3 regions of the Pseudomonas sp. TH39(2020) genome follow, and region 3 is predicted to be linked to each of the others. Evidence: predicted binding sites of a transcription regulator. Region 3 holds the regulator's gene; each other region holds the start of a gene.

Region 1 (9,873 bases), on a different contig from region 3:
CGGGTCGGCCAGGGCCTCGACGAGGTTCTTGTCGAGGTCGGTTTCTTCGCCGACCAGTTCCAGGTTGATCTCTTTCTTGAGCTGGCGAGCCAGGTCGCGAACCAGGCGCGGGAAGCGCCCGAAGACCTTCTTGATCGGTTGCATCCGGGTCTTCATGACCGCGGTTTGCAGGTCGGCCGTGACCACGTCGAGGTTCGACACGGCCTTGGACATGGCTTCGTCGCCGCTGTTGAGGCCCAGACGGACCAAGCGGTTACGCACCAGTACCAACTCGCCGACCATGTTCATGATTTCGTCGAGACGCGCGGTATCGACCCGCACGGTGGTCTCGGCTTCGCTGGCCGGTTTTTCCGGTGGCGGCGCGGACGGGGCACGAGCCGGAGCCGGGGCAGCAGCAGCGGCAGGCTTCGGCGCTTCGGCTTTAGGCTCGGGCGCTTTGGCAACGGGTTTCGGTGCAACAGCCTTGGCCGCTGGCGCCACAACCGATGCGCTGGCGCCGGACGCGGTGCCCACTTCAGTGAACTTGCCCTTGCCGTGCAATTCGTCGAGCAGCGATTCAAACTCGTGATCGGAGATCAGGTCGCTGCCAGCCGCCTTAGCGGTTGGCGCAGCCGGGGCCGGAGCCGCAGCAATGGCCGATTCCAGCGCGTCGACAGCAAAGTTACCCTTGCCGTGCAACTGATCGAGCAAAGCTTCGAACTCGTCGTCGGTGATATCGGAGCTGTCGCCTGCCGCTTTCGGGGCAGCCGGCGCCACTGGCGCCGGGGCTACCGCATCAACGGCGAACTGGCCTTTACCGTGCAGCTGATCGAGCAACGACTCGAACTCGGCATCGGTAATTTCGTCGCTGGCCGCTGCATTGCTGCTCGGCGCTGGCACAGCTGCCGGGGCTTCTGCCTGAGCCTTGACGGCGTTCAGTGAGTCCAGCAGTTGTTCGAATTCGTTATCGGTGATGTCACCCGATTCGCTCTCGGCGGCAGGTTCTTCCACCACCTCGGCGACCGGTGCGGCGTCTTCAGTTTGCGGCTCGGCCAGACGGGCCAGTGCCGCAAGCAATTCAGGCGTGGCAGCCGTGATCGGGCTGCGCTCGCGGACTTCGGTGAACATGCCGTTCACCGCATCCAGCGCTTCGAGAACCACGTCCATCAGTTCCGAGTCGACGCGACGTTCACCCTTGCGCAGGATGTCGAACACGTTCTCGGCGATGTGACAGCACTCCACCAGCTCGTTGAGCTGGAGGAAGCCGGCGCCTCCTTTTACAGTGTGAAAACCGCGAAAAATTGCATTGAGCAAGTCCGCATCATCGGGTCGGCTTTCAAGCTCGACCAGCTGTTCGGACAGTTGCTCTAGAATCTCGCCGGCCTCAACCAGGAAATCCTGAAGGATCTCTTCATCGGCGCCGAAGCTCATTAAGGGGGTGCTCCTAAAGGTCTAAAAACCTAAAAACCTAAAATCCAAGACTGGATAGCAAATCGTCCACATCGTCCTGACCGGACACAACGTCTTCTCTTTTATCGGCATGAATCTGCGGACCTTCACCCTGAGAGAGATGTTTTTGCGGATCTTTTTCTGCAAGCATCGCTTCACGGTCATGTTCGATGCCCGCAAAGCGGTCCACCTGACTGGCCATAAGCACGAGCTTGAGCAGGTTGCTTTCAACTTCGGTGACCAATTGGGTCACACGCTTGATCACCTGACCGGTGAGGTCCTGGTAATCCTGAGCGAGCAGAATGTCGTTGAGGTTGCTCGACACAACGCGATTGTCTTCGCTGCTGCGTGTCAGGAAACCGTCGACTCGCCGGGCCAGCTCGCGGAACTCTTCAGCCCCGACTTCGCGACGCATGAACCGTCCCCAATCGGTGCTCAAGGCCTGGGCTTCGTTGCTCAGGCCATTGACCAGCGGCGTGGCGTTTTCCACCAGGTCCATGGTGCGGTTGGCAGCAGCCTCGGTCAGCTTGACCACATAGCCCAGACGCTCGGTGGCGTCCGTGATCTGTGACACTTCCTCGGCTTGCGGCATGTTCGGGTCAATCTGGAAATTGACGATCGCGCTATGCAGCTCGCGAGTGAGCTTGCCCACTTCCTGATACAGGCCACGGTCACGGGTCTGATTGAGCTCATGGATCAGTTGCACAGCGTCGCCGAACCTGCCTTTTTCAAGGCTTTCGACCAGTTCGACCGCGTGTTTTTTCAGAGTCGATTCGAAATCGCCCTGTGAAGACTCGTTATGCTCCATAGCTCCCCCGTGGCGCAGTGGCTTCGCACATCAACCGATGCGTTCGAAAATCTTCTCGATTTTTTCTTTTAACGCCTGGGCCGTGAAGGGCTTGACCACATAGCCGTTAACTCCGGCCTGGGCTGCCTCGATGATCTGCTCGCGCTTGGCTTCAGCGGTCACCATCAGCACCGGCAGGTGCTTGAGCTTTTCATCGGCACGCACGTGGCGCAGCAGATCGATACCGGTCATGCCAGGCATGTTCCAGTCTGTTACCAGAAAGTCGATGCTGCCGCTGTTGAGAACCGGAATGGCAGTAGTGCCATCGTCAGCCTCGACCGTGTTGGTGAACCCAAGGTCACGCAACAGGTTTTTAATGATCCGCCGCATCGTTGAGAAGTCATCAACGATGAGGATTTTCATGTTCTTGTCCAATTCGACCTCCAAGCAGTCTTAAACGCGCCCAGCACCTGGACGCGCCATTTCAATCAATCCGGCAAAGCACTCAATGACTGTCTGGAGCACAACAGATCGGGACCGGTACGGTTCAACACCCCACCAGCCGCGTTCGCAGTGTCCCCACACTGCCTTCAGCGCGCTCGCCACTCCCCCAAACGCCCCCGCAAACGGGCCGCGCACTGGCTGTGTAACTGGCTGACCCGAGATTCGCTAACCCCCAGGACCTCACCGATTTCCTTGAGATTCAACTCTTCGTCGTAGTACAGCGCCAACACCAGTCGCTCACGCTCCGGCAAATTGGCAATCGCGTCCGCCAGCGCCGCCTGGAAGCGTCCATCTTCCAGATCGCGTGACGGCTCGAGATGAGCACTGGCGCCACCCTCGTGCAGCCCTTCGTGTTCGCCGTCCTGCAACAGATCGTCGAAACTGAATAAGCGGCTGCCCAGGGTGTCGTTCAAAATCCCGTAATAATCGTCGAGACTCAATTGGAGTTCGGCCGCAACCTCGTGATCTTTAGCGTCACGGCCGGTTTTAGCTTCAATCGAGCGAATGGCGTCGCTGACCATCCGGGTATTGCGGTGGACCGAACGTGGCGCCCAGTCCCCCTTGCGTACTTCATCGAGCATCGCGCCACGGATTCGTATGCCCGCGTACGTCTCGAAACTCGCGCCTTTGCTGGCGTCGTATTTGGTCGACACTTCAAGCAGGCCGATCATCCCGGCCTGGATCAGGTCTTCAACCTGGACACTGGCCGGCAGACGCGCCAGCAAGTGGTAAGCAATGCGTTTAACCAGTGGCGCGTAACGCTCGATCAGCTCGTACTGCGCGTCACGTGCCGACTTCTTGTAGAGGTTGTAGCCACTGGCTGTCATAGCACCGGTCCTGCCGTTTGTTGCACGAGGCGCTCGACGAAAAACTCCAGGTGCCCACGCGGGTTGGCAGGTAGCGGCCAGGTATCGACCTTCTGTGCAATCGCCTTGAACGCCAGTGAGCACTTGGAACGCGGGAAGGCTTCGTAAACGGCGCGCTGCTTCTGCACAGCCTTGCGCACGCTTTCGTCGTAAGGCACCGCGCCGACGTATTGTAAGGCGACGTCAAGGAAGCGATCCGTGACCTTGGTCAACTTGGCGAACAGGTTGCGCCCTTCCTGCGGACTCTGGGCCATGTTGGCCAGGACGCGGAAGCGGTTCATGCCGTAATCGCGGTTCAGCAGTTTGATCAGTGCGTAGGCATCGGTGATCGAAGTCGGCTCGTCGCAGACCACCAGCAAGACTTCTTGCGCTGCGCGGACGAAACTGACGACCGATTCACCAATGCCCGCCGCGGTGTCGATCACCAGCACGTCGAGGTTGTCGCCGATATCGCTGAACGCCTGGATCAGGCCGGCGTGTTGAGCCGGGCTCAAATGAACCATGCTCTGTGTGCCGGACGCGGCCGGGACGATGCGAATGCCGCCAGGGCCTTGCAACAGAACGTCGCGCAGCTCGCAGCGGCCTTCGATCACGTCGGCCAAAGTACGTTTGGGTGTCAGCCCCAACAGAACGTCGACGTTCGCCAGCCCCAGATCGGCGTCCAACAGCATGACGCGCCGGCCGAGCTCAGCTAGAGCCAGGGACAAGTTCACTGACACGTTAGTTTTCCCGACGCCACCTTTGCCGCCGGTCACCGCGATCACCTGTACGGGATGCATGCTGCCCATGAATTTTCTTTACCTTGTCTTACTTAGACGGAGGCCACATTACTGGCTGCGCGTTCATTAACTGAACAATGCATGGCAGACCATCGATGTAGGTACAAAAACTGTTCATTAATACCTCAGCCGACCTGCTTGGTCGGGCTGTGGTAAATATCAGCGAACATATCAGCCATGGCTTCTTCGCTGGGTTCTTCTTGCATTTGCACGCTTACGGCGCGACTGACCAACTGATGACGACGCGGTAGATGCAAATCATCCGGAATCCGCGGGCCATCGGTCAGGTAGGCCACCGGCAACTCATGACTGATGGCCAGGCTCAACACCTCGCCCAGACTTGCCGTTTCATCCAGTTTAGTCAGGATGCAGCCAGCGAGCCCGCAGCGTTTGTAACTGTGATAAGCGGCCGTTAGAACCTGTTTCTGGCTGGTGGTTGCCAAAACCAGGTAATTTTTCGATTTGATGCCACGACCGGCCAGGCTTTCTAGCTGCATGCGCAGTGCCGGATCGCTGGCCTGAAGGCCCGCGGTATCGATCAGCACCACGCGTTTGCGCAACAAAGGCTCCAGCGCCTGCACCAGCGACTGGCCCGGATCGACATGCGTCACCGACACATTGAGGATCCGGCCCAACGTCTTGAGTTGTTCCTGAGCACCAATACGGTAGCTGTCCATGCTGACCAGCGCGATATTTTGCGCGCCGTACTTGAGCACGTAACGGGCCGCGAGTTTGGCCAGGGTGGTGGTCTTGCCCATGCCGGCGGGGCCGACCATGGCAATCACGCCACCCTCTTCCAGAGGCTCGACTTCCGGTGTGGCGATCATTCGCGCCAGGTGCGCCAGCAACATGCGCCAGGCCTGACGAGGTTCTTCAATATCGGTAATCAGCGCCAGCAAATCGCGCGACAACGGGCCGGACAGACCGATGCGTTGCAGGCGACGCCAAAGATTGGCCTGGGCCGGGCGGCTGCCTTGCAGCTGATTCCAGGCCAGGGAGCCGAGTTGCACTTCCATCAGTTCGCGCAGGCTGTTGAGCTCGAAACGCATCGAGTCGAACGCCCGTGGGTCGACGCCACCGGTGGCAGGTGCCGCGGCCGGTGCAGGACGACGGGGTTCGGTGTAGGTCGGCTCGATCAGCGGCTCGGCGGCAGTCAGTGGCAGGCCGGCGAACAATTGGCGATTGGTGGACTTATCGCTCTCGCCATCGCTGCGCAGGCTCAGTTCGGCCTGGGCGGTGACGATCCGCGATTGGGTCTTGCGCAGCTCGTCTTCGAGTTCCATGTTCGGAACGCGCGGAGCCAGCGCCGACAACTTGTAATCCAGGGCAGCCGTCAGCTCGACACCACCGGCGATCCGGCGGTTGCCAATGATGGCGGCATCAGCGCCCAGCTCATCACGAACCAGTTTCATGGCCTGACGCATATCGGCGGCGAAAAAACGCTTAACTTGCATAAACCACTACCTCAGCCGTTGGGCCCTACTGTCGCAACGATGGTCACTTGCTTGTTGTCAGGAATTTCCTGGTAAGCCAACACATGCAAACCCGGGACTGCCAATCGGCCGAATCGCGACAGCATCGCGCGAACCGGACCGGCTACCAGCAGAATCACCGGTTGACCTTGCATTTCCTGACGCTGCGCCGCATCGATCAACGAGCGTTGCAGTTTCTCAGCCATGCTTGGCTCCAGCAAAACGCCCTCTTCCGAGCCTTGTCCTGCCTTCTGAAGACTATTGAGCAATATTTGTTCCAACCTTGGCTCCAGAGTGATTACTGGTAGCTCGGAGTCAGTCCCTACAATGCTTTGGACGATTGCGCGGGATACGCCGACGCGCACCGCGGCCACCAGCGCGGCAGTATCTTGACTCTTGCTGGCATTGTTTGCGATGGCTTCGGCAATGCTGCGAATGTCCCGTACTGGCACCTGTTCGGCCAGCAACGCCTGCAATACTTTGAGCAGCTGCGACAGGGAGACCACGCCAGGCACCAGCTCTTCGGCCAGTTTTGGCGAGCTTTTGGCCAGCAATTGCATGAGTTGCTGCACTTCTTCGTGGCCGATCAACTCGCTCGAGTGCTTGTACAAAATCTGGTTCAAGTGGGTTGCCACTACCGTACTGGCATCGACCACGGTGTAACCGAGGGATTGAGCCTGGGCACGCTGGCTGATTTCGATCCAGACCGCCTCCAGACCGAAAGCCGGATCTTTGGCGGTAATGCCGTTGAGCGTGCCGTAGACCTGCCCCGGGTTGATCGCCAGTTCGCGATCCGGGTAAATCTCCGCTTCGGCCAGGATCACCCCCATCAGGGTCAGGCGATAGGCACTGGGCGCCAGGTCGAGGTTGTCACGGATGTGCACGGTCGGCATCAGGAAGCCCAGATCCTGGGACAGCTTCTTGCGCACGCCCTTGATCCGCGCCAGCAACTGACCACCCTGATTGCGGTCCACCAGCGGAATCAGCCGGTAGCCGACTTCCAGGCCGATCATGTCGATCGGAGTGACGTCGTCCCAGCCAAGCTCTTTGGTTTCCTGAGCGCGAGCCGGCGATGGCAACAGCTCCTGCTGACGCTTGACCTCTTGCAAGGCCTGAACCTTGACCACGTTCTGCTTCTTCCAGAACAGGTACGCGCCGCCAGCTGCCAGGGCTGCCATGCTGAGAAAGGAGAAATGCGGCATGCCGGGCACCAGGCCCATCACTGCCATCAAACCCGCCGCCACGGCCAACGCTTTGGGCGAGGCGAACATCTGGCGATTGATCTGCTTGCCCATGTCTTCCGAACCGGAAGCACGGGTCACCATGATCGCTGCAGCTGTAGATAAAAGCAGTGATGGCAATTGCGCCACCAAACCGTCACCGATGGTCAACAGCGCGTAAACCCGGCCGGCGTCGCCGAAGGTCATGCCGTGCTGGAAGATACCCACCGCCATGCCGCCGATCAGGTTGATGAAGAGAATCAGCAGACCGGCAATGGCGTCACCGCGAACGAACTTGCTGGCACCGTCCATGGAACCGTAGAACTCGGCTTCCTGGGCGACTTCCATCCGGCGCAGCTTGGCCTGGTTCTGGTCGATCAGGCCGGCGTTCAAGTCGGCGTCGATCGCCATTTGTTTACCGGGCATCGCATCGAGGGTGAAACGCGCGCTCACCTCGGAAATCCGTCCGGCACCCTTTGTCACTACAACGAAGTTGATGATCATCAAAATCGCGAAGACGACGATACCGACCACGTAGTTACCGCCGATCACCACCTCGCCGAAGGCCTGGATCACCTTACCGGCAGCGGCATGGCCATCCTGACCGTGGAGCATCACCACGCGCGTGGAGGCCACGTTCAGCGCGAGTCGCAACAGGGTCGCCACCAGCAGAATGGTCGGGAACACCGCAAAGTCCAGCGGCCGCAAGGCGTAGACGCACACCAGCAGCACGACGATCGACAAGGCAATGTTGAACGTGAAGAACACGTCCAGCAGGAACGGCGGAACCGGCAACATCATCATCGCCAGCATGACCAGCAGCAACAACGGCACACCCAGATTGCCTCGACTTAAGTCGGCAACGTTTGTGCGAGCACTGTTGAATAACTGAGAGCGATCCACCGGTTTTCCCCGTCCCTTAAAGCAAACTTTTTGACGCCTGAAGCAGGCGCAGAGCGGCTACTGCAAGAAGCCTTCCAACTTTTGCCGAGGCGGGGAATAGAGGGGTGTATTGAGCTTTGTAGCAGCTGTCGAGCCTGCGAGACTGCGTCCGAGAACGAAGTTCTCGCAAAGGTTTACGACTGCTGCGCAGCCGGACGCAGCCTCGCAGGCTCGACAGCTGCTACACGCGTCTCTCTCAGGAATCGCGCCGCAGGTCGGGCGGAATCGGCAGGTCGTCCTTGAGCGGATCCGGGCGTTTACCCTTGCCGGCGCGGTGCTGGCGGATCTGGTAGACGTAAGCGAGCACCTGGGCGACGGCAAGGTAGAGCCCGCCAGGGATTTCCTGATCAAGTTCGGTGGAGTAGTAGATCGAACGCGCCAGTGCTGGCGACTCAAGCAGCAGCACTTCGTTGGCCACAGCGATTTCACGGATTTTCAAGGCCAGGAAGTCGCTGCCCTTGGCGATCAGCATCGGCGCCCCACCCTTGTCCGGATCGTACTTGAGCGCTACGGCGTAGTGAGTCGGGTTGGTGATCACCACATCGGCGTCGGGGATTGCCGCCATCATCCGGCGCTGGGACATGTCGCGCTGCAGCTGGCGAATCCGCTGTTTGACCTCCGGGCGCCCCTCCTGATCCTTATGCTCGTCGCGTATTTCCTGCTTGGTCATCAGCAGTTTCTTGTGGCTCTCCCAGAGCTGCACCGGCACGTCCACCGCGGCGATGATGATTAGCCCACAGGACATCCATAACGTACTCCAGCCCACTACCTGCAGGCAGTGAATGACGGCCAGCTCCAAAGGTTCGTGGGCGATGCGTATCAGGTCATCGATGTCTGACGATAACACCTGCAGGGCCACCGCCAGGATGATCAAAAACTTCGCAAACGCCTTAAGCAGCTCCGCCACCGCCTTGAACGAAAACATCCGCTTGAGGCCGGCGGCAGGGTTCATCCGACTGAACTTCGGTGCCAGGGAACCCGCTGCGAATAGCCATCCACCCAGGGAGATTGGCCCGATCAACGCGGCCAGCACCAGGGTGATCATGATCGGCTGAATCGCCAGCAAGGCTGTCAGCCCTGAACTCAACAGGTAAGTGCTCATGGAGCGCTGATCGAGAATGACTTCACGGGACAGGGAGAAATTCTGCCGCATCAATTCCATCAAGTCTTGCGCCAGCGCCCCGCCGAAAATCAGCAGCGCACCGGAACCCGCCAGCATGATCGCCAGCGTGTTGAGCTCTTTTGAACGCGCGATCTCGCCTTTCTCGCGAGAGTCCTTCTTGCGCTTCTCCGTGGGGTCTTCTGTTTTGTCCTGACCGCTTTCGCTCTCAGCCATGACTCAGCGCGCCCGTGCCAGTTCGCGTAACAACTGCAAGGCCTCGGAGGCCAGCGGTTGATACTGATTGATAATGTCCGCCAGCCCGACCCAGACAATGAACAGCCCGAGCACCAAGGTCAGCGGGAAGCCGATGGAGAAGATGTTCAGCTGTGGCGCCGCCCGGGTCATGATGCCAAAGGCGATGTTGACCACCAGCAACGCAGTGATCGCCGGCAACACCAGCAACAGCGCGGCCCCGAGGACCCAACCGAGTTTGCCGGCCAGCTCCCAGTACTGATTGACCAAAAACCCGCTACCGACCGGCAGCGTAGTGAAGCTTTCGGTGAGGATTTCGAACACCACCAGATGGCCGTTCATGGACAGGAACAACAGCGTCACCAGCATGGTGAAGAACTGCCCGATCACCGCCACCGAGACGCCGTTGGTAGGGTCGACCATCGAAGCGAAACCCATGCCCATCTGAATGGAGACGATCTGCCCCGCGACCACAAAGGCCTGGAAGAACAGCTGCAAGGAGAAACCCAGCACTGCACCGA
Region 2 (9,873 bases), on a different contig from region 3:
TGTAGGTCATGTGCTGGTTCAGGCCATGCATCAAGTCGATCAGCGCCGTGCGATCCCGGCGCTGCTTGCATTCTTTCTCGGCGAACGCACGCAGGGCTTCGTCGGCTTCGGTCAGGCGCGTGAAACGCAGGAACGGCAGCGCCGACTGGCTTTCATGTTCCGCCTCGCGTAATTCGTCGATGTCCACCTGGCCTCGGGCGCCGATGATGATCGCCTCGTGTGGCTCGTCCAGGGTCAGCACGTGCAGGATGTTGCCGAACGGATCGAGTTGCGCGCGCACCGGGCGCGGCAAGTCGAGCTGCCAGCTGAGCACGTGCTGGCGCTCGCTGTCGTGGGGTGTCAGTCGCAGGTACTGGATGCTCGCCCGCACCTGATCTTCGTAGTGATAGGTGGTCTCGTGGCTAATGGAAAGTCTCATGCAGCCTCCAGGTAGGAACTGTGTATGGCGTTACCCAACTGGCGCACCAGCGGGATGAACTCGGTCAGCCAGGCGTGCAGGCCTTCGTCGAGAATTTCGGTGATGCCGGTGTAGCGCAGGCGTGCGTCCATTTCCGCTGCCAGGCGTTGCGCGGGACGACCGTTGGCCCCCGGCAACTGGGCAAGGATCTGGTCGATTTCTTCGGTACAGGCACGCAATGAACGCGGAACGTCAGCGCGCAGCAACAGCAACTCGGCCACATGCCGGGCGCCGGGCGCATCGCGGTAGATCTCGGTGTAGGCCTCGAACGAGGACAACGCCCGCAGCAAAGCACTCCACTGGTAATACGCATGAGCGGTGCCATCACTGACCGCCTCGGCCTGATCGCCAGCCATTTCGTAGCGGGCGTCGAGCAGGCGCAACGTGTTGTCGGCCCTTTCGATAAACGTCCCCAGACGAATGAAGCGGAACGCATCGTTACGCATGATCGTGCCGTAGGACGCGCCGCGAAACAGGTGGGAACGTTCCTTGATCCACTCGCAGAATCGGCTCATGCCGTAGCGACTCAAGCCCTGATCGGCAATCCCGCGGATTTCCAGCCAAGTGGCATTGATGTTTTCCCACATGTCGGCGGTGATTCGCCCACGCACTGCATGGGCACTGGCCCGCGCGGCGCCGAGGCAGCTGTAGATGCTTGCCGGGTTGGCCGCGTCCAGGGCGAAGAAATGCAGCAGCCGTTCGGCGTGCAATTCGCCGTGGCGCTCCAGGTAATCGTCCAGGGTGCCGGTGATCAGCAACGGCATGGCGAGTTCGTGCAGACCGTCACCACGGCCATCCTGTGGCATCAGCGACAGCGAATAACTGATGTCGAGCATCCGCGCGAGGTTTTCCGCCCGCTCCAGGTAACGCGACATCCAATACAAATCCGAGGCAGTTCTACTTAACATGGCAGGCTTCCTTCAATCCTCGACCACCCAGGTGTCCTTGGTTCCACCGCCCTGGGATGAATTCACCACCAGAGAGCCTTCGCGCAGGGCAACACGGGTCAAACCGCCGGGCACAACCCGGGTTTCGCGGCCAGACAATACAAACGGACGCAGGTCGATGTGGCGTGGAGCGATGCCGTTTTCGACAAAGGTCGGACAGGTCGACAGGGACAACGTCGGTTGCGCGATGTACGCATGGGGCTTGGCTTTGATCCGCGCGCGGAAAGACTCGATTTCCGCCGCCGTCGCCGCCGGCCCCACCAGCATTCCGTAACCGCCGGAGCCCTGGGTTTCCTTGACCACCAGTTCCGGAAGATTGGCCAGTACGTGGGACAATTCGGAGGAATTACGACACTGCCACGTCGGCACATTCTTCAGAATCGGCTCTTCATCCAGGTAGAAACGGATCATGTCCGTGACGAATGGATACACCGACTTGTCGTCCGCGACTCCGGTACCGATGGCATTCGCCAGCACGACATTGCCGGAGCGGTACGACGACAGCAGCCCTGGAACGCCGAGCATCGAGTCCGGGTTGAACGCCAGCGGATCGAGGAATGCATCGTCGAGGCGACGGTAGATCACGTCGACGGCTTTCGGCCCGTCCGTGGTGCGCATGAACACCTTGTCATCCCGCACGAACAGGTCCGCGCCTTCTACCAGTTCAACGCCCATTTCCCGCGCCAGAAACGCATGTTCAAAGAACGCGCTGTTGAAACGACCCGGCGTCAGTACCACCACGCTCGGGTTATCGATCGGGCTGGAGCTTTTCAGGGTGTCGAGCAACAGGTTCGGATAGTGGTCGATAGGGGCAATGCGCTGGGCCGCGAACAACTCGGGGAACAACCGCATCATCATCTTGCGGTCTTCGAGCATGTAGCTGACGCCGCTCGGTGTACGAAGGTTGTCTTCAAGCACGTAGTACGTGCCGTCGCCATCGCGCACCAGATCGACACCGGAGATGTGGGAATAGATATCGCGGTGCAGATCCAGCCCTTGCATCGCCAACTGGTATTGCTCGTTGGCCAGCACCTGCTCGGCCGGGATGATGCCGGCCTTGATAATGCGCTGCTCGTGATAGAGGTCGGCGAGGAACATGTTCAACGCCTTTACCCGCTGAATGCAGCCGCGCTCGACCACTCGCCATTCACTGGCGGGGATGCTGCGGGGGATGGTGTCGAAGGGAATCAGGCGCTCTGTCCCTTGCTCATCACCATAGAGCGTGAATGTAATCCCGGCGCGATGAAATAACAGATCGGCCTCGCGTCGCCGTTGTGCCAAAAGCTCGTCAGGCGTTTCGGCCAGCCAACGGGCAAACTCCCGATAATGCGGGCGGACCTGGCCGCCGGCATCGTACATCTCATCAAAATAGGTGCGGATCATGCCGTACTCCTTGTCACCCGGACATCTGGGCTTCGCAAAGCCCGTGCCATCGGCATAAACGCTTTTATATCAATCAGTTGGATAATCGCACTGCACGCACCGCACCAATCCTGTGCGGTAAATGCCCCCACCTGATCGCCCCCGCTTCATTGCGAAGCAATGTTGTCGCCTATCAGCAGCATAGCCAGAGTTGATTTCACTGCCCGGGAGTGGATGCGGATAATCCGCGCATTCTCTGAAAATCTTGACGAACTTCCCTTTAGCCGCCGGTTTAGGCGGCTTTTTTTTGCATTTTTGAAACGTTATGAATCAAAAACACGATCAAGAGATCGCAGCCTCGTTTCACCTGTAGGAGCTGTCGAGTGAAACGAGGCTGCGATCTCTTGATCTTTTCTACCCCCACAAACGAAAACGGCCAACCCGAAGGTCAGCCGTTGCTGAGTGTTGTCACTGTTCATAAGTTATGCGAGTCGCCCTCGTACCTCCTGCTTGACGCCCCATCCTTCGATGATGCCGCCCAAAGGCTCGACCACCGCCTCGAAATCCTGCTCAAAATCGCCGATGCCGTCATAAGTGGCGTACATCACTTTGCTCAGTTCCAGGTACCACGCGCCGTCGTCGCGCACGCTGATTTGTGCATTCAAGGATTCACCGCAGTAATGCCCTGCCGCCCTGCGCGCCCGCTCCTCGTCCGGAAAAATGGCGTAGAACTCGATGGGATGGAATCGTGAAAAGTCGAAGCCGCCTTCTTTCATGCGGCGCAAGACGCTGGTGCTGATGTCTTCTTGATAGGCTGTGCTCATGAAACGTCCCCCTCAGACCGATGGATAGACTTTCCGTATTCCCGGCACTCGCAACCGAATGGGGCGAGCGATGCGGCAACAACGTTGCCGGTGGGAAGCAAGCATGTAGCTGACAAGACCAGACCTTAGCGATCCGTTCGCTGATCTCGATTGCAGAGTAGCCTCAAGATAGAGCCGCTGCCAAGGCCTGGTTAGGAATGTGACAGGAGATGTTCAGATTGGCGTGATGCTGAGGATTTCAATGCTGTTCTGGGTTTTCAGACTTTTGACAGTCGGATCATCGGCGCGCCCTTCCAGATCGTTGAGGTCCAGTTCGGCAGCCACAGGCAGACGCCGGGCGCGAATAAGTTTCGCGGCTTGCTCGTTGTTCGGGCACTCCTCGCTCTCGAACACCTCGTCAACTTGCTCACCGTGATCATCAACGAAAGTGACTTTCCACTTTTGCATCAGGTGCCTCCTCGATAAAACCCATGGATGGGTTTACATGTATCTCGACATTCTTCCCCGGCCAATCGTTCAACCGGACTTTCTATAAGTGAAGCATGAAAAAAGGGCCATCTGCGGTGTGTTTTCACACAACCTGAGAGGGCCCTTTCTGGCTTGCTCGATATCAGTCGTTGCTAGGCTTGTTCACAGCCTGCAGGACGTATTGCGGCATGGCGAACGCGCCGATGTGGATTTCCGGGTTGTAGTAGCGGGTGATGATGCCGCTGCCGGCGAAGCGCTGCTGCAAGGTTTCGCGGGACAATTTGCGATAGGCGGTATTGGTCGCGCCCCAGGCGAAGGTCATGGCGCCGCCGATGTAGGTCGGCACAGCTGCCTGATAGAAGTGCCAGTCCGGGAACAGGCTGCGCAGGCGCCCGGCGGTGGTTTTGACTTCTTCGATTTGCATGAACGGCGTGCCGTTCTGGGTCACCAGGATGCCGCCTTCGTTCAGGCAGCGACGGCAGGCCTGGTAGAAGTTTTCCGAGAACAGCACTTCGCCCGGGCCGATCGGGTCGGTGGAATCGGAAATGATCACGTCGAATTTTTCGGTGGTGGTGGCGACGAAACGCATGCCGTCGTCGATCACCAGGTCCAGGCGTGGATCAGCGAACGCACCCTTGGAGTGGTTCGGCAGGAATTCCTTGCACATGTCGACCACGGTGCCGTCGATCTCGACCATGGTGATGTGCTCGATGCTGCGGTGCTTGGCCACTTCACGCAGCATGCCGCCGTCGCCGCCACCGATGATCAGCACACGCTTGGCGGTGCCATGCGCCAGGATCGGCACGTGGGTCAACATCTCGTGGTAGATGAATTCGTCGGCTTCGGTGGTCTGGATCACGCCGTCCAGCGCCATGACGCGGCCCATGCGCGGGTTTTCGAAAATCACCAGGTGCTGGTGTTCGGTGCGCACTTCGTGCAGCAGTTTTTCCATGCGAAAACGCTGGCCGTAGCCTTCGTAGAGGGTTTCCAGATACTCGCTGGTCGGGGTGTCGCTCATGGGAAGTGCTCCGATGAATGCGGGTGGCAACGGACGGTTACCCGCCCATGATGGCCAATCGATCAGCTCGATTGCCCCGGGAAAGGCGCGAATTCTACGTTGCTGAACATGACAGGTCGAACCTTCGTCTGTCGGGTAGGCATAGAACAGTGTGGGAGCGAGCCTGCTCGCGATAAACGATAACGCGGTTTACAGGGAAACCGAGGCGTCTGCATCGCGAGCAGGCTCGCTCCCACAGGGGAAAGGTGTCGGCTTTGGGTGCGTATTCAGATTCGGACGTTGCCTCGTGGCCCGGCGATGGCCCAGATGATCAGGCCCAGTACCGGCAGCAGCAGGATCAGCAGCACCCAGATGATTTTCATCCCTGTGTCGGCACCACTTTTGAGCACGTTGATGATTGCCCAGATGTCCAGGGCAAGAATAATCAGGCCAATCAGACCGTTGAACGTGGAACCCATGGTGTCGCTCCCTAAGAGTGGTGTGCACTCTTAGGATAGCCGGGCCTTGCGAGGGTTCCGTTTTTTTAAACGTGGACGGCGATTTTGAGGGCTTCCAGCGAGGGTGCGGCAGCGATGCCGACTTTGGCGCACAACTCGAGTACGCGCGGCACGTCGTTGCCGTAGACCAGCACCACTTGCAGTTCGTCGTCGAGCAACTGACTGAAGTTCATCAGCGTGTAACCGCCGTTTTCCTTGTTCATGCTGCCCATCTGCACCTGAATGCGATTGAGCGCGGTCAGGGCTTCAGTCTTGGCCAGTTGCTTGGGCTTGATATTGAAATCAACCCCGGGACCGAACGAGGAAACGATCTGGGCGAACAGGTCCACATAGGTGTCTGCCTGGAACAATACGGTCTCCGGAAGACTGCCGACGACGACCCACTCGCCCAGCGGAATCGGGAACGTTTCGTCGTAGTTGATATCCGGATTGGCCGTCAGAAAAGCCTCGGGATCGGCGTAGGCCTGGGCCGCTTCGTCGGCGACTTTCAGGATTTCGTCATCGCTCATGCACCCGGAGCTGATTTTGCTGATGAGTTCGACGAGTGCGGCTTTCATGGGGCGGAATCCTGTAGCGAGGGAATTTTGAAGGCGCGAAGGATAGCGCATTACGCCCTGCAATTCCTGTGCGCGAGCATGGCCGGGATTGTTGACCCACATCAAGATCCAGCCCCCTGAGTAGCGGCACAATAATGGCACCTTGCCGAAACTGTTTCCGCTATCAGAGAAGACCTCCATGATGGGTGCCTGGCTTAGCAATATCTCGCTGAAATACAAATTCTGGGCGGTCAACGCCGTCGCCTTTGTCACGACCTTGTTGTTGGTGTTGTACGCCGTGCAGCTCGAACAACAGGCCCGCAGCCATGCTTATCAGGCCTCGGCACAGGCCCAGGCGCGACTGCTCAACGCCTGGCCTGCCGGGCAACCGCTCCCCAAAGCCGAAAACGTGCTGACGTTCAGTCGCGGGCAGGCACCGTTGCTGAATGGGCAGCCAGTTCTGGAACTGGCCGATACCAACGGCTGGGTCGGCATCAATGCCATGCCGCTGTTCGGCAACAACCCGTTGATGGGCGCCGAAGTGTTTACGCGTACGGATGGCAACCAGGTCGCGGTGATTGCCCATGGCCCGAGCCTGACCCAGGTATTTGGCGAGCGTTTTCCCAACTATGCCGTCGCGGTCGCGATCCTGATGCTGGCGATGCTCGGCGCTTCGCAATTGTTGATCCGCTTCCTGCTCAGCCAGCTCAATACGCTGAAGGACGTGATGCTCCACGTCGAGAAAACCGGTGACCTGTCCGCCCGTGTGCCGCTGGCTTGCACTGACGAAGTCGGGCAGATGGCCAATGCCTTCAACGCCATGCAGGCCGGTTACCAGCGGGTGGTCAACACCGTCGCCAGCACCGCCCGGCAACTGGATGTCGGCGCGGCGCGGCTGGCGTCGAGCATGAACGAGGTACGTCACGGCATGCTCGGCCAGCAAAGCGAAACCGATCAGGCCGCCACGGCGATCAACGAAATGACCGCCACGGTCTATCACATTGCCCAGCACGCCGGCGCCACCCGCGACCTCTCGCAAACCGCCGACACCCTGGCCGGCAGCGGGCAGGAAGTGGTCAGTCGGGTGCAGAAGTCAATTGCCGGCCTGTCCAGCGGGGTGCAACAGACTGCCGAGATGATTCAGCGTCTGGCCGAGGACAGTCAGAAGATCAACGGCGTGGTCAGTGTGATTCACAGCATCGCCGAGCAGACCAATCTGCTGGCGCTGAACGCAGCGATTGAAGCGGCCCGTGCCGGTGAAATGGGTCGCGGTTTTGCGGTGGTCGCCGATGAAGTGCGTAACCTGGCCAAACGTGTCCAGACCTCCACTGACGAGATCACGATCATGGTTTCCGCGTTGCAGGCCGGGACTCGGGACGCGGTGGATTTCATGCAGGAAAGTTCGTTCAAGGCCGACGATTGTGTGCAGCAGGCTCAGGAAGCCGGCGCAGCGTTGGCGGAAATCACCAGCGCCGTGGCACAGATGCGCGAAAGCAATACGCAAATCGCGGTGGCGGCCGAGCAGCAGAGCCACGTGGCGGAAGAGATGAATCGGGCGGTGGTGAGCATTCGGGATGTGACCGAGAACACCGTGCAGCAGACCGTGGATTCGGCGACGACCAGCAATGAGCTGGCGGCGTTGGCGGGGGAATTGAGCAAGGCCATCGGTCAGCTCAAGCTGTAAGGGCCCCTTCGTCGGATCGCCGCCCGGAGCCGGCTCGCTCCCACAGGGTTAGCGCCATTTCAATACTTGCGCATTACCTGTGGGAGCGCGGCGATCCGACTTGCTCGCGAAGGCGTCAGCCCGGTCAACATCAATATTGACCATGACACCTATCACTCCGATAGCCAGCCTTGATTCGCCGACTGGTTTGGCCCGGCCTATTCTTTGTTCAAGCGCCTCAACGAACCAAGGATTACCATCATGGGCAAACGTCACCCCAACCTTCCCGCCTGGCAATGGCGAGCGTACCCGAACAATCACCAGCACCCGACCAATCTGGTGCTGCACCTGATTGCCGTGCCGCTGTTCGTCGTGGCGTTTCTGCTGATTGTCTCGGGCGTGTTCAGTCTGAGTTTCGCGAATGTCGCGATTGGCGTCATCGGCCTGCTCGCCGCCCTCGGCCTGCAACGCCACGGTCATCGCCTGGAGGCACAAGCTTCCGAGCCGTTCAGTGATCGCAAAGATGCCGTGTCGCGCTTGCTGGTCGAGCAGTTTCTGACCTTCCCACGGTTCTTCCTGAGCGGCGGCTGGTGGCGCGCCTGGCGTGAGCGCCACCGTCGTCACTGATCAGGCGAAAATCGTCACTGTCTGCCGGCTCATGGCAATCAACTGACCGTCCGCGTTCCACAATTTCGCGGCCGCATGACCGTAGCCGTCAGCGGCATGCTCGATCTCGACGAGGTATTTGCACCAGTCCAGCGTGCTCAGTTCGAGCAACGGCTGGACGAATTCGATGGTCCAGGTCAGCGTGCTGCCCATCGCCGGTTTTTTCAGGTGCGGCAACAGCGCCGGAGGCCAGGCGTCGACCAGCGCCAGGATATGCGACTCGCTGACTGCCTCTTCTTTTATGTCCCCACGTAAGCGCACCCAGCCGCCCATCTCGCGGGATTTGTTACCCGTGAATGGCAGGCCGCCGACACTCCAGCGCATCGCCAGATGCTGCATGAATTCCGGGGTCACGCCTTTGATGTAAGGCAATTCCTGGCAATCGTCCCAGTGCTTCATCTCGGGTGCCGGTTCGGCGATCACCGCCACTTCCGACGGCCGCGAGGCGCCGAAGCTGCCCTGGACCAACGTCACCACCTGGCCCTTCTGCATCGCCCGCCCCAGCACCTGGCTGACCGCTTTGCCTTCGCGCAATACATCGACTTCAAAGCTGACCGGCACTTCAGGCTCGACCGGGCCGACAAAGGTGATCGCCAGCGAGCGCACCGGACGATCCGCCGGGACTTTTGCGCGCATGGCTTCGTACTGCAAAGCGGCCACCAGGCCACCGAAACTGGCACGCCCCTGAGCCCATTCGGCCGGAATAGACAGCTCCAGCGGCTGGCTGCGGACAGCGTCGAGCAGATCGGAAAAGCGCATGGAAACCTCAGAGCGGGAAAAGGATGAAGGAATCTTAACCAGCCCGCGAGGATGGCACAGCGCTTATTCCGGCCAAAGAGGCTGACAGATAGGCCGGATAGCACCGCCATCTCTGTAGCAGCTGCCGAAGGCTGCGTTCGGCTGCGAAGCAGTCGCTAATCCGGTTATCTCGGTATACCTGTAAACCGCATTGGCAGGTTTTACGACTGCTTCGCAGCCGAACGCAGCCTTCGGCAGCTGCTACATAGAGCGGTCTGTTTTGGCGTCAGGATTTGAAACAGGCAGCGCTGAGTTTGTCGAGGACGCGGTCGGCACGGCCTTCGGCCTTCGCCATGGCGGTTTTCCAGGCCGTGACGCAGGGCTGCAAATCGGTCTCCTGCTCGGCCATGGCCAGCCATTGCAAGCAATCGTGCCAATCGCCCAAGGCACCTTGCGCGGACTTCAAGCGCGGCATCGCCGCTTTCGGCAATCGATCCAGTTCGGGATAGGCTTCGATGCCATAGCGCACACGCTTGATCAGCAGGCGCAAACGGTGGCGATCATGTGCCGGATCGTGCAGGGCTTCGTCGAGTTTTCCCCACTGTTTGGCCAAACGTTTTTCGATGCTCTGACGCAAGCCCTTGAGCAAGCCCTGACGTTGGGAGGCCCGCAGAAATCGCGGAAAGGCGTCGAGGAT
Region 3 (9,873 bases):
TATGCCGGCTGCGCACTTCTTCCAGCAGTTCGGGAAACCGCGACAAGTGACTCGGCAAGTTACGCGCATCAATCGATACGGCAACCAGCGGTTGCGCCAGCTCGGTGTGAATTAACGCGCGTTCGGCCAGTTCCGGCAGCAGACCGGCGGGCAGGTTGTCGATGCAGTAGTAGCCGTTGTCCTCGAGAACATCGAGTGCGGTACTTTTACCTGAGCCGGAGCGGCCACTGACGATGATCAAGCGCATGGTTAATGACCGTTTTGCTCGTCCAGGACAACCTGATACAAGGCTTCATTGCTCGGGGCGCTGCGCAGTTTTTCGCGCACTTCCTTGCGGTCGAGCATGCTGGCGATCTGGCGCAGTAACTCCAGGTGCGCATCGGTAGCGGCTTCCGGGACCAGCAAAACGAACAGCAGGTCAACCGGGGCGCCGTCGATGGCGTCGAAATCAATGGGTGCATCAAGGTGCATCAGGGCGCTGATGGGCGAGGTGCAGCCCTTCAGGCGGCAGTGGGGAATGGCGATGCCGTTGCCAAAACCGGTTGAGCCGAGTTTTTCACGGGCAATCAGAGCCTCGAAGACATCTTGCATCTCCAGATCCGGCACTTCTTTGTGGATAAGGTTGGCAATTTGCTCGAGGGCTTTCTTTTTACTGCCGCCCGGCACGTTCACGAGGGAACGGCCGGGGGTCAGGATGCTTTCAAGTCGGATCATGGGTTGGGAGTGTTAACGACCGGTCGCGCCCTGGAGGAGGCTTTGGGTCTTTTCCTTATGCTTTTTGAGTTGTTTATCCAGCTTGTCGGTCAGTGCGTCGATCGCCGCGTACATATCGGTATGCTCCGCGTTTGCGACCACTTCATTGCCGGGAATATGCAGCGTGGCTTCGATTTTCTGCTTGAGCTTTTCGACCGTCATCGTGACCTGCACGTTGGTGATCTTGTCGAAATGCCTCTCTAATCGTTCGAGTTTTTCGCCGATGTAGGTGCGAAGAGGTTCGGTCACTTCCAGTTGGTGTCCACTGATGTTGACTTGCATACAGCTTCTCCTTCGTTGCCAGTGCATAAAGCGGCAGGCAGAAATGCCTGCCACTGGAACGCTGTGGCGTGGCTCTACATCAACCGCTTGCGTTCGCTCGAAGGCGCGATCCCTAGAGATTCGCGGTACTTGGCGACGGTGCGGCGAGCCACCTGAATGCCTTGTGCCTCCAGTAAACCAGCGATCTTGCTGTCACTCAACGGCTTTTTCTGATTTTCCGCGGCAACCAGTTTTTTGATGATCGCGCGGATCGCCGTGGACGAGCATTCACCGCCCTCAGAGGTGCTGACGTGGCTGGAGAAAAAGTATTTCAGTTCATATATGCCCCGTGGGGTATGCATGAATTTCTGCGTGGTCACCCGTGAAATCGTCGACTCGTGCATGCCCACCGCTTCGGCGATGTCATGCAGGACCAGCGGTTTCATGGCTTCGTCGCCGTATTCAAGAAAGCCGCGCTGATGCTCGACGATCTGAGTGGCTACTTTCATCAGGGTTTCGTTGCGGCTTTGCAGGCTCTTGATGAACCAGCGGGCCTCTTGCAACTGATTGCGCATGAAGGTGTTATCGGCGCTGGTGTCGGCGCGGCGCACGAAACCGGCGTATTGAGCGTTGACCCGCAGTCGTGGCACGGATTCCTGGTTCAGCTCCACCAGCCAGCGCTCGTTGTCCTTGCGTACGATCACGTCGGGAACGACGTATTCGGCTTCGCTGGACTCGATTTGCGAGCCTGGGCGCGGGTTGAGGCTCTGCACCAGTTCAATTACTTGGCGCAGTTCATCTTCCTTGAGCTTCATGCGACGCATCAGCTGGCTGTAATCGCGGCTGCCGAGCAGGTCGATGTAATCGGTGACCAGGCGTTTGGCCTCGACCAGCCAAGGCGTCTTGGCGGGCAACTGGCGCAATTGCAGCAGCAGGCATTCGCCCAGGTTGCGGGCGCCGATGCCAGCGGGTTCGAATTGCTGGATGCGGTGCAGGACGGCTTCGATTTCGTCCAGTTCGATGTCCAGTTCCGGGTCGAAGGCTTCGAGAATCTCCTCGAGGGTTTCGTCCAGGTAGCCCTGATTGTTGATGCAGTCGATCAGGGTCACGGCGATCAGGCGATCGGTGTCGGACATAGGGGCCAGGTTCAGTTGCCACAGCAGGTGGCTTTGCAGGCTTTCGCCGGCCGATGTCCGGGTGGTGAAGTCCCACTCGTCGTCATCGTTGCTCGGCAGGCTGCTGGCGCTGGTCTGGTAGACGTCTTCCCACGCGGTATCGACGGGCAGTTCGTTGGGGATGCGCTCGTTCCAGTCGCCTTCCTCGAGGTTATCAACCGTCGGGGCGGTTTCCTGGTAGGAGGGTTCCTGAATGTCGGCGTTAGGTTGCTGTTCGGCTTTGTCGGCCAAGGGGTCGGCGTTATCGAAGTCGTCGCCTTCTTCCTGGCGTTCGAGCATCGGATTGGACTCCAGGGCCTCCTGGATTTCCTGTTGCAGGTCCAGGGTCGACAATTGGAGCAGGCGGATGGCCTGTTGCAGCTGCGGTGTCATCGTCAGCTGCTGGCCCATTCTCAAGACTAGCGATGGTTTCATGGCAGGGGCTTAACACCTTATTCGCCGGCGCACATGCGCCATCCACTACAGGGCGCCGGAGCGCCAAACATAAGCAAATTATATGCCCGAAACTGCAGCGTTTGCCTAGAGCGCTGTAACAATAAAAAAATGTTGATTTTTTATCGAGACAAGCGCCCGAGCAACCAGCCAGACACCTCAGTGCTTACAGGCGGAACTCATGGCCCAGATACACTTCCTTGACCAGGTCGTTGGCCAGGATGGTGGCAGAGTCACCTTCGGCGATCAGCTGGCCATCGTTGACGATGTAGGCGGTTTCGCAGATATCCAGGGTTTCACGGACGTTGTGGTCAGTGATCAGCACACCAATGCCCTTGGCCTTGAGGTGATAGATGATCTGCTTGATGTCGCCCACCGAAATCGGGTCCACGCCGGCGAACGGTTCGTCGAGCAGGATGAACTTCGGGTTGGTAGCCAGTGCCCGGGCGATTTCCACACGGCGGCGTTCGCCACCGGACAGGCTCATCCCGAGGTTGTCGCGGATGTGGCTGATGTGGAATTCCTGCAGCAGGCTTTCCAGCTCTTTGCGACGACCGGCCTTGTCGAGTTCCTTGCGGGTCTCGAGGATCGCCATGATGTTGTCGGCTACCGAGAGTTTGCGGAAGATCGATGCTTCTTGCGGAAGATAGCCGATGCCGGCCTTCGCACGACCGTGCATAGGCTGGTGGCTGACATCCAGGTCGTCAATCAGTACGCGGCCCTGATCGGCCTGCACCAGGCCGACAATCATGTAAAAGCAGGTGGTCTTGCCGGCGCCGTTGGGACCCAGCAGGCCGACGATCTGACCGCTGTCGATCGACAGGCTGACGTCACGCACGACCTGGCGGCTCTTGTAGCTCTTGGCCAGATGCTGAGCTTTCAGAGTTGCCATTACTGGGCCTTTTGCTCGTCGGTTTTCTTCTTCGGCTGGATCACCATGTCGATGCGCGGACGCGACTCGGTGACCTTGTTGCCCGTGGCGCGACCGGCGCTCGCAAGCTTCTTGACCGTGTCGTAGACGATTTTCTCGCCTTGGGTGACGTTGTTGTCCTTGTCGACAACTTTTGCCTTATCGATCAGCACGACGCGGTTTTGCGCTGCGTGGTACTGGATGGTCACGCCCCAGCCCTGAACGGGTTTGGTGTCACCTGCAGTTTGCAGTTGCTCGAAATAGGCGAGGTTGCCCACCGAAGTCACCACGTCGATGTCGCCGGTCGGCGTGCGGGTGATGGTCACGGTGTTGCCTTTAACGATCATCGAGCCCTGAGTGATGATCACGTCACCTTTATAGGTGGCAACGCCATTCTTGTCGTCCAGCTGGGCATCGTCGGCCTGAATGCGGATAGGCTGCGATTGATCGGTCGGCAGTGCCCAGGCGCTCACGCTTCCCAGTGCTGCGCTCAGACCGAGCAAAATAGGGAGGGTTTTAACGAGCCTCATACTGTCCTCTTACGTTCGATAGCAGGTGTATCCTGCTTTCTTTCAAATACGCTTTCATTCCCTTGCCAGTCGACACACCACCAGCGCCGTCGATTCTAACGGGTTGCTCGGTCTGCGCATATTGCTGCTGCGGGAACACTGTCATGCGGGTGGAGGTAATCAGGGTCTTGCGGTTTTTCTCGTCGAAGCGCGTGATGCGCACCGAGTCAATCAGTTCGACCTGAGTGCCGTCGGGATTCACTTCGCCGTGCTCGCTCTGGACGTGCCACGGAAACTCGGTGCCGCGGAACATGTTCAGGTCGGGATTGGTCAACAGCGTCACTTCGGTGGCTTTCAGGTGTTCAACCTTGTCGGACGTCATTTCGTATTGCAGTTTGCCGTCCGGCAGGTATTGCACGCTGTGGGCGTTGATCGCGTAATAGTCGATCGCGGTTTCATCGATCTTTGCCACCGGCTGATCGAGGAAGCGTTCCGGGCTGATGTTCCAGTAGCCGACCGCCGCGAATATCGCTGCGATGCAACCGAACACCAGGAATTTGCGAATCTTTTTGCTCAGCATAGTTGGCTCACAGGTACGCGGCGTTTGCCGCATCAAGGCGGCCCTGCGCGCGCAGGATCAATTCGCAGAATTCGCGAGCGGCACCCTCGCCACCGCGGGCCTGGGTGATGCCGTGGGCGTGTTCACGGACGAAACTGGCAGCGTTTGCCACCGCCATGCCCAGGCCGACGCGGCGAATCACCGGCAGGTCCGGCAGGTCGTCGCCGAGATAGGCGACTTGCTCATAGCTTAGGTTGAGTTGGGCAAGAAGTTCGTCGAGCACCACCAGTTTGTCTTCGCGGCCCTGGTACACGTGTGGAATACCGAGGTTCTTCGCTCGTCGCTCGACCACCGGGGTCTTGCGGCCGCTGATGATAGCGGTCTGCACACCGGATGCCATCAACATCTTGATGCCTTGGCCGTCGAGGGTGTTGAACGTCTTGAATTCGCTGCCGTCTTCGAGGAAGTACAGGCGTCCGTCGGTCAGTACGCCATCGACGTCAAAAACCGCCAGTTTGATGTTCTTGCCGCGTTGCAGCAGGTCGGTGCTCATCACATTACTCCTGCGCGCAGCAGATCGGACAAGTTGAAGGCGCCGATCGGACGGTCCTCCTTGTCCACCACTACCAGCGCGTTGATTCGATGGTCTTCCATGATTTTCAGGGCCTCGGCCGCGAGCATGTCGGCCCGGGCGGTCTTGCCGTGGACGGTCATGACCTCGTCGATGGTCGTATGGTGGATGTCGATGGTCCGGTCAAGGGTGCGGCGCAAGTCGCCGTCGGTGAAGATCCCGGCCAGTTTGCCATCGGCCTCCACAATCGCGGTCATGCCCAGGCCCTTGCGGGTCATTTCCATCAAGGCGTCCTTGAGTAGCGTGCCACGTTGCACTTGGGGCAGTTCTGCACCGGCGTGCATGACGGTTTCCACTTTCAGCAGCAGGCGTCGGCCAAGCGCACCGCCGGGGTGGGAAAAGGCGAAATCTTCAGCGGTAAAACCGCGGGCTTCCAGCAGCGCAACGGCCAGGGCGTCGCCCATGACCAGCGCGGCAGTGGTCGACGAGGTCGGTGCCAGGTTGAGTGGGCAGGCTTCGTGCTCGACGTGCACGTTGAGGTTGACCTCGGCAGCTTTCGCCAGCGGTGAATCAGGGTTGCCGGTCATGCTGATCAATTGAATGCCCAGGCGCTTGATTAGCGGCAGCAGGGTGACGATTTCATTGGTTGAGCCGGAGTTCGACAGCGCCAGGATGATGTCGTCGCGGGTGATCATGCCCATATCGCCGTGGCTGGCTTCGGCCGGGTGCACGAAAAAGGCTGTGGTGCCGGTGCTGGCCAGGGTGGCGGCGATCTTGTTGCCGATGTGCCCCGATTTGCCCATGCCGACCACGACCACGCGCCCTTTGCTGGCCAGAATCATCTCGCAAGCGCGTACGAAATCTGCGTCGATACGGGGCAACAAGCCTTGTACGGCTTCCAGTTCGAGGCGGATGGTGCGTTGTGCTGATTGAATCAGGTCGCTGGATTGGCTCATGTCAGAAATCGTATAGCCTGATGAAAAGGCGGCGATTATAACGGTAATGATCGAAACCCTCACGCAAGTTCGTCGCGCTTTGTCATTACCTGTTACCGAATACCCCTAAATAGAAGCTTTTACCTCGTCATGTTCCTCAACATGGCCCGGCTTGGGCCTTGGGCGCTTGGCCTTTGCAGTGATATAGTTCGCCGCCAGTTCGGCCTGCCCGGGATGTATGTGCTTTCGCCAGAAAGTCAGGCGTCCGAATGAGAGGCTGCATCGCAAGGAGTTTAGATGAGTGCCGATAAAGCCTACGCGGTCGAGCTGAAGGGACTGACCTTCAAGCGCGGAACGCGCAGCATTTTCAATAACGTCGATATACGTATCCCGCGCGGCAAGGTCACCGGCATCATGGGGCCTTCCGGGTGTGGCAAGACTACGCTGTTGCGGCTGATGGGCGCACAGTTGCGGCCCACCAAAGGCGAAGTCTGGGTCAATGGACAGAACCTGCCAAAACTGTCGCGCAGTGATCTGTTCGATGCGCGAAAGCATATGGGCGTGCTGTTTCAGAGTGGTGCACTGTTCACCGATCTCGATGTGTTCGAGAACGTGGCCTTTCCGCTACGCGTTCATACCGAACTGCCGGAAGAAATGATCCGGGACATTGTCCTGCTCAAATTGCAGGCCGTGGGATTGCGTGGCGCCATCGACCTGATGCCTGACGAGTTGTCCGGCGGCATGAAACGTCGTGTTGCTCTGGCCCGGGCGATTGCCCTGGATCCGCAGATCCTCATGTATGACGAGCCCTTTGTCGGCCAGGATCCCATCGCCATGGGCGTACTGGTGCGCCTGATCCGCCTGCTCAACGATGCGCTGGGCATCACCAGTATCGTGGTCTCCCACGACCTGGCCGAGACCGCGAGCATCGCCGATTACATTTATGTCGTCGGCGAAGGCCAGGTGTTGGGGCAGGGCACTCCCGAGGAGCTGATGAACTCGCAGGAGCCACGCATCCGTCAATTCATGACAGGCGAGCCTGACGGTCCGGTCGCCTATCACTTTCCAGCGACGGATTACCGCGCAGATCTTCTGGGGCAGCGTTGATGCGCAAGATTTCACTAATAGAACGGGTTCGCCGGTTCGGCCACGCTGGCATCGACGTGCTGGGGGTGTTCGGCCGTTCGGCGATATTTCTGTTTCATGCCTTGCTTGGCCGTGGCGGCATTGGCGGCGGTTTTGGCTTGCTGATCAAGCAACTGCATTCGGTGGGCGTAATGTCCCTGGTGATCATCGTGGTCTCCGGGGTATTCATCGGCATGGTGCTGGCGCTGCAGGGCTTTAACATTCTGTCCAGCTACGGTTCGGAGCAGGCGGTCGGCCAGATGGTTGCGCTGACGCTGCTGCGTGAATTGGGGCCCGTGGTCACGGCGTTGTTGTTCGCCGGGCGCGCCGGTTCGGCATTGACTGCCGAAATCGGCAACATGAAGTCCACCGAGCAGTTGTCCAGTCTGGAAATGATTGGTGTCGACCCGCTCAAGTACATCATTGCCCCGCGCCTGTGGGCCGGCTTCATTTCCCTGCCGGTGCTGGCGATGATCTTCAGCGTGGTAGGTATCTGGGGTGGTTCATGGGTGGCTGTCGACTGGCTGGGTGTCTATGAAGGTTCCTACTGGTCCAATATGCAGAACAGCGTGACGTTCACTGATGATGTGCTCAACGGCATCATCAAAAGCATCGTTTTCGCCTTTGTCGTGACCTGGATCGCCGTATTCCAAGGCTATGACTGCGAGCCCACTTCCGAGGGGATCAGTCGTGCCACTACCAAGACCGTGGTGTATGCCTCATTGGCTGTACTCGGCCTGGACTTTATTCTGACCGCCTTGATGTTTGGAGATTTCTGATGCAAAACCGCACCCTGGAAATCGGTGTCGGCCTTTTCTTGCTGGCTGGCATCCTGGCTTTGCTGTTGCTGGCGTTGCGGGTGAGTGGCCTGTCCCCGAGCGCAACCACCGACACTTATAAACTTTATGCGTATTTCGACAATATCGCCGGTTTGACGGTCAGAGCTAAAGTGACCATGGCCGGTGTGACCATCGGCAAGGTCACGGCGATCGATCTGGATCGCGACAGTTTCACCGGTCGAGTGACCATGCAGCTGGAAAAGCGCGTAGATAACCTGCCGACTGACTCCACTGCATCTATCCTGACCGCTGGCCTGTTGGGCGAGAAGTACATCGGTCTCAGCGTGGGCGGGGAAGAAGCCTTGCTCAAGGATGGTTCAACCATCCACGACACGCAGTCGTCGCTGGTACTTGAGGACCTGATCGGTAAATTTCTGCTCAATACCGTTAGTAAAGACGCCAAATGAGGAGCTTTTGAATGATATCTACCTTGCGACGTGGCCTGTTGGTACTACTCGCGGCCCTGCCGTTGATGGCTAACGCCGTGGCAGCGCCCTCGGCGCACGATATCGTGCAGGACACCACCAGTCGGTTACTTGCCGATCTGTCGGCCAACAAAGAGAAGTACAAGCAGGATCCGAAAGACTTTTATGCTGCGCTGGACAGCATCGTCGGACCTGTTGTGGATGCCGAGGGCATTTCCAAGAGCATCATGACGGTTAAATACTCGCGCAAAGCCACGCCTGCGCAAATGAAGACCTTTGAAGAAAACTTCAAAAAGGGTCTGTTCCAGTTCTATGGCAACGCTTTGCTCGAGTACAACAATCAGGGGATCGTCGTCGATCCAGCCAAGGACGAGTCGGGAGACCGTACAAGCGTTGCCATGACAGTCAAAGGCACCAACGGCGCGATCTATCCGGTGTCTTACACACTCGAAAAGATCAATGGCGAGTGGAAACTGCGCAACGTGATCATCAATGGCATTAACATCGGCAAGCTGTTCCGTGATCAGTTCGCTGATGCGATGCAGCGTAATGGTAACGATCTGGACAAGACCATCAATGGTTGGGCCGGGGAAGTTGCCAAAGCCAAGGAAGCCAGCCAGAAGCAAACTCCTGAGAAGCAAGCTCAATGAGTGTGTCGGCCATTCGCATGAGCGAATCCGGCGAGCTGGCACTTAGCGGCATGCTGGATTACCGCACTGGCCCCGGTTTGCGCAAGCAGGGGCAGGCGCTGATCAAATCCAGCAAGGCCGCGGCACTGGTGGTTGATTGCTCGGCAGTGTTGAAGTCCAGCAGTGTCGGCTTGTCGCTGCTGCTGTGCTTCATGCGTGATGCGGAGGCGGCCGGCAAGGCGTTGAGCATCCGCGGAATGCCAGAAGACATGCGCGAAATCGCTCAGGTCAGCGAATTGACCGAGCTGTTGGCGCATCCCTAACCGCATCTATAAAGAAGCCCCCCGTCAGAGTCCTGCTTCGCGGGGTTCGCAGGCGCGGGGCTTTTTTGTATGATGTCCGACCCGCGCGCACAGGGCGCCGATTGAGGTTGAGCATGCAGGCCGTAGAAGTGAAGAGCTTCCTTGAAGGAAAGCTGCCAGGAACCCTAGTAGAAGTCGAGGGTGAAGGCTGCAACTTTCAGCTGAACGTGATTAGCGATGAACTGGCGGCGTTGAGCCCGGTGAAGCGTCAGCAGCAGATCTATGCCCATTTGAACCCATGGATCACCGATGGCAGCATCCATGCGGTCACTATGAAATTTTTCAGCAGCGCGGCCTGGGCCGAGCGCACCTGAGCCCAAGGGCGTCGAGATTCTTATGGATAAATTGATAATTACCGGTGGCGTTCGTCTTGATGGCGAAATCCGCA

The links. The regulator sigma-54, encoded in region 3, starts transcription at its own class of promoters, with help from an activator protein. The targets are predictions, from matches to a motif close to ANTGGCATNNANNTTGCTNT.
Region 1: a site for sigma-54 is predicted at 7,978-7,997, ahead of flhA (flagellar biosynthesis protein FlhA). Genes of this name have one in related genera too.
Region 2: a site for sigma-54 is predicted at 2,819-2,838, ahead of JFU47_RS26260 (circularly permuted type 2 ATP-grasp protein). Genes of this name have one in related genera too.

Annotation. Positions count from the first base shown of each region.
Region 1 covers NZ_JAEKFF010000007.1:1,071,438-1,081,310, reverse strand. The annotation lists gene JFU47_RS25380 (chemotaxis protein CheA) at 1-1,410, opposite strand, end outside; gene JFU47_RS25375 (protein phosphatase CheZ) at 1,448-2,236, opposite strand; gene JFU47_RS25370 (chemotaxis response regulator CheY) at 2,267-2,638, opposite strand; gene fliA (RNA polymerase sigma factor FliA) at 2,806-3,546, opposite strand; gene fleN (flagellar synthesis regulator FleN) at 3,543-4,373, opposite strand; gene flhF (flagellar biosynthesis protein FlhF) at 4,490-5,818, opposite strand; gene flhA (flagellar biosynthesis protein FlhA) at 5,830-7,959, opposite strand; gene flhB (flagellar biosynthesis protein FlhB) at 8,195-9,334, opposite strand; gene fliR (flagellar biosynthetic protein FliR) at 9,338-9,873, opposite strand, start outside.
Region 2 covers NZ_JAEKFF010000007.1:1,261,103-1,270,975, reverse strand. The annotation lists gene JFU47_RS26270 (transglutaminase family protein) at 1-418, opposite strand, end outside; gene JFU47_RS26265 (alpha-E domain-containing protein) at 415-1,365, opposite strand; gene JFU47_RS26260 (circularly permuted type 2 ATP-grasp protein) at 1,378-2,787, opposite strand; gene JFU47_RS26255 (ribonuclease E inhibitor RraB) at 3,249-3,590, opposite strand; gene JFU47_RS26250 (hypothetical protein) at 3,804-4,037, opposite strand; gene speE (polyamine aminopropyltransferase) at 4,201-5,076, opposite strand; gene JFU47_RS26240 (PLDc N-terminal domain-containing protein) at 5,343-5,534, opposite strand; gene JFU47_RS26235 (hypothetical protein) at 5,600-6,130, opposite strand; gene JFU47_RS26230 (methyl-accepting chemotaxis protein) at 6,312-7,793, shown strand; gene JFU47_RS26225 (Mpo1-like protein) at 8,034-8,399, shown strand; gene JFU47_RS26220 (acyl-CoA thioesterase) at 8,400-9,197, opposite strand; gene JFU47_RS26215 (CHAD domain-containing protein) at 9,463-9,873, opposite strand, start outside.
Region 3 covers NZ_JAEKFF010000006.1:1,100,538-1,110,410, reverse strand. The annotation lists gene rapZ (RNase adapter RapZ) at 1-247, opposite strand, end outside; gene ptsN (PTS IIA-like nitrogen regulatory protein PtsN) at 250-714, opposite strand; gene hpf (ribosome hibernation-promoting factor, HPF/YfiA family) at 727-1,035, opposite strand; gene JFU47_RS13100 (RNA polymerase factor sigma-54) at 1,110-2,603, opposite strand; gene lptB (LPS export ABC transporter ATP-binding protein) at 2,788-3,513, opposite strand; gene lptA (lipopolysaccharide transport periplasmic protein LptA) at 3,513-4,061, opposite strand; gene lptC (LPS export ABC transporter periplasmic protein LptC) at 4,048-4,620, opposite strand; gene JFU47_RS13080 (KdsC family phosphatase) at 4,628-5,152, opposite strand; gene JFU47_RS13075 (KpsF/GutQ family sugar-phosphate isomerase) at 5,152-6,126, opposite strand; gene JFU47_RS13070 (ATP-binding cassette domain-containing protein) at 6,403-7,212, shown strand; gene mlaE (lipid asymmetry maintenance ABC transporter permease subunit MlaE) at 7,212-8,009, shown strand; gene mlaD (outer membrane lipid asymmetry maintenance protein MlaD) at 8,009-8,476, shown strand; gene JFU47_RS13055 (MlaC/ttg2D family ABC transporter substrate-binding protein) at 8,488-9,144, shown strand; gene JFU47_RS13050 (STAS domain-containing protein) at 9,141-9,446, shown strand; gene JFU47_RS13045 (BolA family protein) at 9,560-9,799, shown strand; gene murA (UDP-N-acetylglucosamine 1-carboxyvinyltransferase) at 9,822-9,873, shown strand, end outside.